DNA from 4 places in the Mesorhizobium shonense genome. Region 1 is predicted to be linked to each of the others. Evidence: predicted binding sites of a transcription regulator. Region 1 holds the regulator's gene; each other region holds the start of a gene.

What was found. Region 1 encodes PhoB, which activates phosphate uptake and scavenging genes when phosphate is short. Its sites were predicted from a motif close to TGTCATNNANCTGTCAT; they were not measured.
Region 2: ABID26_RS30155 (PhoX family protein) is a predicted target of PhoB. The motif match lies at 762-778, and genes of this name have one in related genera.
Region 3: phnF (phosphonate metabolism transcriptional regulator PhnF) is a predicted target of PhoB. The motif match lies at 1,308-1,324, and genes of this name have one in related genera.
Region 4: ABID26_RS13265 (ceramide glucosyltransferase) is a predicted target of PhoB. The motif match lies at 1,112-1,128, and genes of this name have one in related genera.

Annotation. Positions count from the first base shown of each region.
Region 1 covers NZ_JBEPLM010000012.1:237,341-239,539, forward strand. Annotated here, with positions in the region: gene ABID26_RS27135 (ROK family transcriptional regulator) at 1-641, shown strand, start outside; gene phoB (phosphate regulon transcriptional regulator PhoB) at 967-1,656, opposite strand; gene phoU (phosphate signaling complex protein PhoU) at 1,674-2,199, opposite strand, start outside.
Region 2 covers NZ_JBEPLM010000017.1:5,478-7,676, reverse strand. Annotated here, with positions in the region: gene ABID26_RS30165 (phosphatase PAP2 family protein) at 1-52, opposite strand, end outside; gene ABID26_RS30160 (hypothetical protein) at 66-404, opposite strand; gene ABID26_RS30155 (PhoX family protein) at 842-2,199, shown strand, end outside.
Region 3 covers NZ_JBEPLM010000010.1:170,179-172,377, forward strand. Annotated here, with positions in the region: gene ABID26_RS24290 (zinc-binding alcohol dehydrogenase family protein) at 1-126, shown strand, start outside; gene phnF (phosphonate metabolism transcriptional regulator PhnF) at 532-1,278, opposite strand; gene phnG (phosphonate C-P lyase system protein PhnG) at 1,406-1,867, shown strand; gene phnH (phosphonate C-P lyase system protein PhnH) at 1,867-2,199, shown strand, end outside.
Region 4 covers NZ_JBEPLM010000004.1:196,062-198,260, reverse strand. Annotated here, with positions in the region: gene ABID26_RS13275 (Hsp33 family molecular chaperone) at 1-409, shown strand, start outside; gene apaG (Co2+/Mg2+ efflux protein ApaG) at 618-1,010, opposite strand; gene ABID26_RS13265 (ceramide glucosyltransferase) at 1,229-2,199, shown strand, end outside.

The sequences.
Region 1 (2,199 bases):
TGGCGCTGCAATGGCGCGACCCCGACCGCTATCGCGACAATTTCATCGCCATCCTGCTCTCGCACGGCATCGGCATGGGCCTGGTGCTGAAGGGCGAGCTGTTCACCGGCACCCATTCTTCCGGCGGTGAGTTCGGCCACATGATCCACCGCCCGGGCGGCGCGCTTTGCCGTTGCGGACGCCGCGGCTGCGTCGAGGCCTACGCCGGCAACTACGCCATCTGGCGCAGCGCCATGAAGATGAGCGAGGACGCCGAGCCGGTCGACGTCGGCGACGCCGACATGCGGGCTCTTGCCGCGAAGGCGCGTGAAAAAGACGGGCCGGAGCGCGAGGCCTATCGCCGGGCGGGCGAGGCGCTCGGCTTTGGGCTGGGCAGCCTGTTCGCGCTGATCGACCCGGCGCCGGTCGCCATGGTCGGCGTCAGCGCGGCGGCTTTCGACCTGATCGAGCCGGCGCTGCGGGAAGCCATCGCCCAGACCGCCGGCGGCCAGCACTCCAAATCGATCTCCTTCGACACCGAGCCGAACGAATTGCCGCTGATCCGCGAAGGCTGCGCCATGCGCGCGCTGAGCTTCGTCGACCAGGAGATTTTCGCGCCGGGCGCCCAAGCGCGAGCGGGGATGGGCAAGAACGTAGCCTGATCAGCCTTGAAGTGATCGTTGGGTTCCGTGTCCTGCCAGGCGCCGGAGATTAGCGAAAGCCCCGCAGCTTCGTCATTCCAGGGCGAAGCAGGAGCGAAGCTCCGTCGCGGAGACCCTGGAATCCATGCCGTTACCTCGGACGCAGGGCGCGGAGCAGAATTCTGCACCGCCGCGGCGCGTGGAAGTCACGGCATGGATCCTCGGGTCTTCGCCGCGTCGCTACGCTCCTTGCTCCGCCCGTGGATGACGAAGCAAAAGCGTCTCGGCTACTCCCCAGCGTGGATGTTGGAAGTGCATAACCTGTCAGAACATCGGTGCCTGAAACTTAATCCTCGCGGATCGCGTAGCCAGCCCCGCGTATCGTGCGGATGACGTCGGGCATGCGGCCGTTGTTGACCGCCTTGCGCAGGCGTCCGACATGCACGTCCACGGTGCGCTCGTCGATATAGATCGTCTCGCCCCAGACATTGTCGAGCAGCTGGCTGCGCGAGAACACGCGGCCGGGATGCCGCATCATGAATTCGAGCAGCCGGAACTCGGTTGGGCCGAGCCTGATCTCGCTCTTCTTGCGGTAGACGCGGTGCGATTCACGGTCGAGCACGATGTCGCCGACCTTGAGCACGCTGGACAGCACCTCCGGCTTGGCACGGCGCAACAGCGCCTTGACCCTGGCCATGAATTCCGGCGTCGAGAACGGCTTGACCAGGTAGTCGTCGGCCCCCGTCGAGAGGCCGCGCACCCTGTCGCTTTCCTCGCCGCGCGCGGTCAGCATGATGATCGGCAGCCGTTCGGTCTCCGGCCGCATCCTGAGGCGCCGGCAAAGCTCGATGCCGGAAACCGCCGGCACCATCCAGTCGAGCACCAGAAGGTCGGGCACGTTCTCCTGCAGGCGGATCTCGGCCTCGTCGCCGCGGGTCACCACCTCGACCTGATAACCCTCGGATTCGAGATTGTAGCGGAGCAGCACCCCCAGCGGCTCCTCGTCCTCCACCACCATGATGCGTGGGGCGATCATTTGTCAGGCACCTTTGCTCAGGCCGCCGGCGCCGACATCGCCGTCTCGTCCTGCTTCGGACGATTCGCGGGCAATTGGGTGCCGGTCAGCACGTAATAGGCATTCTCGGCGATGTTGGTGACATGGTCGCCGATGCGCTCCAGATTCTTGGCGCAGAACAGGAGATGCGTACAGGCCGTGATGTTGCGCGGATCCTCCATCATGTAGGTCAAAAGCTCGCGGAAGACGGAGGTGTATTTGACGTCGACGCGCTCGTCGTCGTTCCGGAGCTTGGCAAGCGCCGTGGCGTCGCCCGCGGTGTACTCCTCGATCACGCCCTGGACCTGGATCAGCACCAGCTGCGCCATCGAGTCGATGGAATGCGACAGGTCGCGCGGCGCCGCGCTGACGCCGACCGAGCCGACCCGCTTGGCGATGTTCTTGGCGAGATCGCCGATGCGCTCGAGGTCGCCGGCCATGCGGATCGCGCCGACCACGCTGCGCAGGTCGTCGGCCATCGGCTGGCGCTTGGCGATCAGCGTGATGGCGCGGTCGTCGAGCTCG
Region 2 (2,199 bases), on a different contig from region 1:
GCAGCACCGGGAATTCTATTCTGTTGAGCAGCGCGTTGGCGGTCGATTTCATTCGGAGGGTCCAGCTATAGCCGCTGCATATAGGGCCCGAGCGTGATCAGCGCGACGGCGGCGATCGCCAGCACGACGCCGGTGGCCTGCAATGCATTCAAACGTTCGCCGAAAAAGACCAGTGCAACGACGTTCACCGACACCAGTTGGATCACCGCCGACAGGCTGAACGACACCGACATGCCGAATTCTCGGATCAGCCTGAGCATTATCAGATTGCCCGCGGAATAGAGCGCGAGGGTCAGCAGGATCTTGGCCAGGCTCGGCGCCAGCCCCCATTGCTTGGCCGCCATCGCCGCAAAAAGGAAGATCACCGTCGAAACGCCAAGCTGCGTCAAGCCCCAGAAACTCACGTTTCATCCCCTCTCGAAGCGGCCTTCGCCGCGCCCGTCGCCGTCCTTGTTTCCCAAGCGCGTGGAGCCGTCAAGCCGAGCAGTGGAGGACAAGAGCGAAGGCCGCGGCCAGCCCCCTTCTCCCCGTCATTATACGGGGAGAAGGTGCCGGCAGGCGGATGAGGGGCGGCGCCAGCGTTGGCCATCAGCATTACACGCCGGGCGTTGTCCTTGCTTGAAGCGATCGTCACGGCGCCTCTGTTTGCTAGGTCGGCTCCGCCCCTCATTGCCCTGCCGGGCATTTCTCCCCGTATAGTGACGGGGAGAAAGGGCCGACATCGACGGCTTCGCCAATCACCGGGTGGTACGTCGAAGCCATGTCACGAAAATGTGATCGGCTGCCTTTAGGGATCGACGGGTCACAGTTCCAGCCACCTCAAGAAGCCAGAGGACAGCCCATGACCCAATCCCCTGAAACCCGCTTCCGCACCAGCCAGCTCGAGGAGAATGACGGCCCGTCCGTCAACCCCACCGACAACCGCACCATGGGCGAGATCATCGCCGCGCGCTTCTCGCGCCGCGGTTTCCTGAAGGGTTCGCTGGCCGTCTCGGCCATCGCCGCCACCGTCAGCCCGCTGGCGCTCGTCGCCGCCGACGAGGCGCGCGCGACCGAGGGCTCCGCCTTCAAATTCGACGAGCTCGAAGCCGGCATCGACGACAAGCATCATGTCGCCCCGGGCTACGATGCCGACGTGCTCTTGCGCTGGGGCGATCCGTTGTTTGCCGATTCGCCGGAATTCGATCCGGTGAAGCAGTCGGCCGAGGCCCAGGCCAGGCAGTTCGGCTACAACAACGACTATGTCGGCTATATCCCGATCGACGGCTCGGCCGAGCATGGCCTGCTGGTCGTCAACCACGAATATACCAATCCGCATTTGATGTTCCCGGGCATCGTCAAGATCGTCGAGAAGGATGGCAAGAAGGCCGCCGAGCTGGCGCCGCTCAGCAAGGAGCAGGTCGATGTCGAGATGGCCGCTCATGGCGGCACCATCGTCGAGATCCGCAAGGAAGGCGGCAAATGGCAGGTGGTGCGCGACGGCAAGCTCAACCGCCGCATCATGTCCACCACCGAGATGGCGCTTTCCGGTCCGGTCGCCGGCCATGACCGCGTCAAGACCAATGCCGACCCGTCCGGCACCAAGGTCATCGGCACGCTCAACAACTGCGCCGGCGGCGTCACGCCCTGGGGCACCTATGTGATGGCCGAGGAAAACATCCACGGCTATTTCTCGGGCGAATTGCCGGAAGGCCACAAGGAGGCCGCCAACTACAAGCGGCTCGGCATCCCGGAAGGCGCCTATGAATGGGGCGCGCATTACGACCGCTTCGACCTCGCCAAGGAACCGAACGAGCCCAATCGCTTCGGCTGGATCGTCGAGGTCGACGTCAACGACCCGAATTCGGTGCCGCGGAAGCGCACCGCCATGGGCCGCTTCAAGCATGAAGGGGCCGAATCGATCGTCGCCAGGGACGGCCGTGTCGTCTTCTATCTCGGCGACGACGAGCGCTTCGACTATGTCTACAAGTTCGTCACCGCTGGTAAGTTCAATCCCAATGACCTCGCGGCCAACATGAACCTGCTCGACGACGGCACGTTGCATGTGGCGAAGTTCGCCGAGGACGGCTCGGTCGAATGGATGCCGATCGTGTTTGGTCAGGGCCCGCTGACGGCGGAGAACGGCTTCGCCGGCCAGGCCGACGTGCTGATCGAGACGCGCCGCGCCGCCGACCTGCTCGGGGCCACCAAGATGGACCG
Region 3 (2,199 bases), on a different contig from region 1:
AATGGTGCGGTGCCGCTCGGGAAACTCGTCACGCATCGCACGACGCTCGCCGGAACGCCGCGCGATCTCGCGCGATGGGCGCATGAGAAGTCGGGATTGATCAAGGCGGTTATCGAGGTTGGGTGAGACGCTGGTTCGCAGGTCGGCTTGCGTCGGCGATTGGCGGAAAACGCCAAGGGAGTCGTCCTAGGGTGAAGCAAGGGGCGAAGACTCTGGGACCCTATGACTTCAGAACGCCTCAGCAGCGCAGCACTCCGAAACGCTGGCGGGACAGCACCCCCTCTGTCCTGCCGGACATCTCCTCCGCAAGGGGGGAGATCGGATGTTGCGCGGCTTTCGCCAATTGTCGACGTCGAAGAAGGGCGCGGCGCTTAAGCTGCCAATCTCCCCCCTTGCAGGGGAGATGTCCGGCAGGACAGAGGGGGGTGTGAAAGAACGCGGCGTCACAGTACCTTTCTTAATCGTCTTTATCCAAGGGATCTCCGCGACGGAGCTTCGCTCCTGCTACGCCCCGGATGACGACGTCGAAGGCTAATCGTTCGCCGAAAGCCTGAGTTCCACCCGCTCCGCGGGAAAGCGCGACTCCGCGAACTGGATCGGCTGGCCGTCGAGCGTGACGTTGACCGCAACCGCCACCAGCACGATGGCGCCAGGCTGCAAATCCAGTGCGGCAAGATCGTCGGCATCGGCATGACGGGCCGACAACACCGTCGAGTGCCTCAGATAGTCGTTGATGCCGAAGCGCTTGAGCGAGGCGGTGATCGATCCCGTCTCCGCCATCGCGGCCTCGATGCCGGCGAAGCGCTTGGCGTCGAACCAGGTCGTCGCCCGCGACACCGGATGCCCGTCGGCCTCGCCGCGCGTTTCCAGCCGGATCACCGCTGCCCCCCTGGCGATCCCGAGCGCCTCGGCGATGCGCCGGTTGGCCGGCTCGGTCGAGGACGACAACAGAGCGATGTGGCGCTCGGTCGTCTGTCCCTGCAGCCCGGTCGAAAAGCGTGTGCGGGCGCCGATCGGATAGGACAGCCGCTTGCGCGATAAGACGAAGGTGCCGCGCCCCTGCTCGGCCTTGAGCACGCCGTCCTGCACCAGGGCTGCAATGGCGCTGCGCACCGTATGGCGATTGACGCCGTAGCGTTCCGCCAGCGCGACCTCGGGCGGCAGCGCCGCGTTCTCGGCGAAATCGCCGCTCGCGATCCCCTGCAATATCTTGTCGGCGATCTGGCGCCACAGCGACACGCCGCTGCGCCTTTCAATGCTGCTCGCAATTCCGATCATTTCCCCGCCGCCAAACTTTTACGCTCCTTTGTCATCCACCCGTCATGGACTCTCGCTAGGTGATGAGTATAATTTGTATAGTTGTCTATATCAATAGATAAATTATCTTCATGCGAGGAGTGAAGCCATGCGAGGACAGGAAGCGCGCGAGCAGGCCGAGCGGAAGGCTATGATGGCGACGCTGGCGCATGCGGCGGCCGATGAAATCACGCGTCTTTGGAACGGCTCCGGCCTGCCCTCCGAGGCCGAACTGCTGCGCGGCCCGGAAACCGGGCTGGTGACGGTGCGCGGGCGGATCGGCGGCGGCGGCGCGCCCTTCAATGTCGGCGAGGCGACGGTCACCCGCGCCACCGTGCGGCTGCCCTCCGGACAGGTCGGCCATTCCTATGCGCTCGGCCGCGACAAGGGGAAGGCGAAGCTCGCGGCAATAGCCGACGCGCTCTGGCAGGACCCGGCTCATCGCGAGGCGGTCGAGAGAAAACTGGTCGCGCCGTTGCGCGCGGTGCTCGAGGCGGCGCACGAGAAGCGGCGTGTCGAGACGGCGGCCACGAAGGTCGATTTCTTCACCATGGTGCGCGGAGAGGACTGATGGACATCGCCACGCAATCGATCGAAGGCGGCTTCGTCGATCCCGTCTTCAACGCTCAAGTCGTGTTTCGCGCCATCATGGATGCGATGGCGCGCCCCGGCAGCGTGCAGGCCCTGCCGCCGCTCGCCCATCCGCCGGCGCCGCTGTCGGCGACCGCCGGCGCCGTGGCGCTTTCGCTCTGCGACAACGACACGCCGATCTGGCTCGATCCACGGCTGCAGGCGGAAGCTTCCGTCAAGGCCTGGCTCGGCTTCCACACCGGCGCGCCCTTGGCCAACACGCCGGCCGATGCCCATTTCGCTTTGATCGCCAATCCGGCGGAGATGGCGGCG
Region 4 (2,199 bases), on a different contig from region 1:
CGGCGGCATCCTTGCGCAGTTCCTGCCGCAGGCGCCGGAGCGCATGCGCGTGCCCGATATTTCCGGCGGCGACGGTGATCCGCGCGACGTGACGCACGAGCCGGCCGACAATTCCTGGCGGGAACTTCTGGCGCTGCTCGGCACCACCGAGCCGACCGAGCTCATCGATCCGACGGTGGGCGCCGAGCGGCTGCTCTACCGGCTGTTCCACGAACATGGCGTGCGCGTCTTCCGTGGCGTGCCCGTCGCCGACCGGTGCTCCTGCTCGCGCGAGAAGATCCGCGGCATCCTCGAAGGCTTTTCGGCCGACGAGATCAAGGACTCGACCGAGGACGGCGGCATCCATGTCGCCTGCGAGTTCTGCTCGACGCAGTACGACTTCGATCCGGCGGAGTTCGCGGCCGAGTGAGATCGTCCTTCTCCCCGTCACTATACGGGGAGAAGGTGCCGGCAGGCGGATGAGGGGCGGCGCCAAGTCCGGCGATGGTCGCGCCTCTCATTCCAGCGTTGTTATATGCCTGGAAGATAATCGCACGAGTCCGGCGCTGCCCCTCATTGTCCTGCCGGGCATTTGTCCCCGTATAGTGACGGGGAGAAAAAACGCTCTCGCCCAGCGTTTAGTTCACCGTTCGCCTCGTCCCCGGCATGTCGAGCGAGAAGGCGGGGATGGCGACATCGAACGTCTCGCCGCGCCCGTTGCGCATCGTGTAATGGCCGACCATGATGCCTGATGGCGTCGAGAGCGGGCATCCCGACGTGTACTGGTAGCTGTCGCCGGGGTTGAGCTCCGGCTGGTCGCCGACGACGCCCGCGCCGCGCACTTCCTCGACGCGACCGCGGCCGTCGGTGATGTGCCAGTAGCGCGACATAAGCTGCACGAACTCGTCCGACCGGTTGTCGATCGTCACCTGGTAGCCCCACACATAGCGGTTCTCGGACGGATCGGAACGATCCTCCAGATAGAACGGCCTGACCTGCACTTCGATGTTGCGCGTCACGGCGCGATACATGGGTCACTCCGGTTTGCCGGCGAAGGGAACGTTTGTCGCGCTTCGTGGTTATTAGGTGAGGCGCCATCCTGCCAGTTTCTAGCGCACGTGCCGAAAAACAATGTCATTTAAGTGACACATGACAATGTTGGTGTGCACAAACCATGCCGGGCGACTCGGGCGCTCTGTCGACTGATTGAAATGGCCGCGGGCGGCTTTTCCGGAGTGACCAGATCTCGATGGAACTGACTCTCGCAGCCGCCTTTGCATCGTCAGCCCTTCTTCTTTCCAATTTCGCCAGCATCATGCTCGCATCGTCGCGGCTGAAGGCGCGTCGCATCATTCCTCCGCCCGCGGAGAAGCAGCCACCGGTCTCCATCATCGTGCCGTCGCGCGGCGTCGAGCCGTTCGCCGAGGAGATGCTTGATCGCGCCTTCTCGCTCGACTGGCCGCGCTATGAGCTGATCTTCTGCGTTGCCGGCGCCGAAGACCCCGTGGTCAAGCTGATCAATGCCGCGATCGCGCGCTTCCCCAAGGTTCCGGCGCGGCTGCTCGTCGGCGACGACAGGATCAGCGCCAATCCCAAGCTCAACAATTGCGTGAAGGGCTGGCAGGCGGCGCGGCACGACTGGGTGATCCTTGCCGATTCCAACGTGCTGATGCCCAAGGACTATGTCCAGCATCTGATGGCGGCCTGGCGGCCGGATACCGGCCTCGTCTGCTCCACGCCGATAGGCTCGCGGCCGGACGGGTTTTGGGCCGAAGTCGAATGCGCCTTCCTCAACACGCTGCAGGCGCGCTGGCAATATGCGGGCGAAGCGCTCGGCCTCGGCTTCGCCCAAGGCAAGAGCATGTTGTGGAACAAGCCGATGCTCGACGCGAACGGCGGCATCCAGGCTTTAGCCGCCGAGATCGCCGAGGACGCGGCCGCCACCAAGCTGGTCAACGGCTTGGCACTGCGCGTCAATCTCGTCGCGTCGCCCTTCGAACAGCCGCTCGGCCAGCGCACGTTCGCCGAAATCTGGTCGCGTCAGGCGCGCTGGGCGCGGCTGCGCCGCGTCACCTTCCCGCTGTTTTTTGCCCCCGAAATCCTGACCGGTGTGGCGTTGCCGTTGCTGCTCGCGCTTGTCGCGGCGGCCAGTGCCGGCGTCAGCCTGCCCACCACGGCGCTTTGCGTTCTGGCGTTCGCCTATGTGCCGGAATGCCTGCT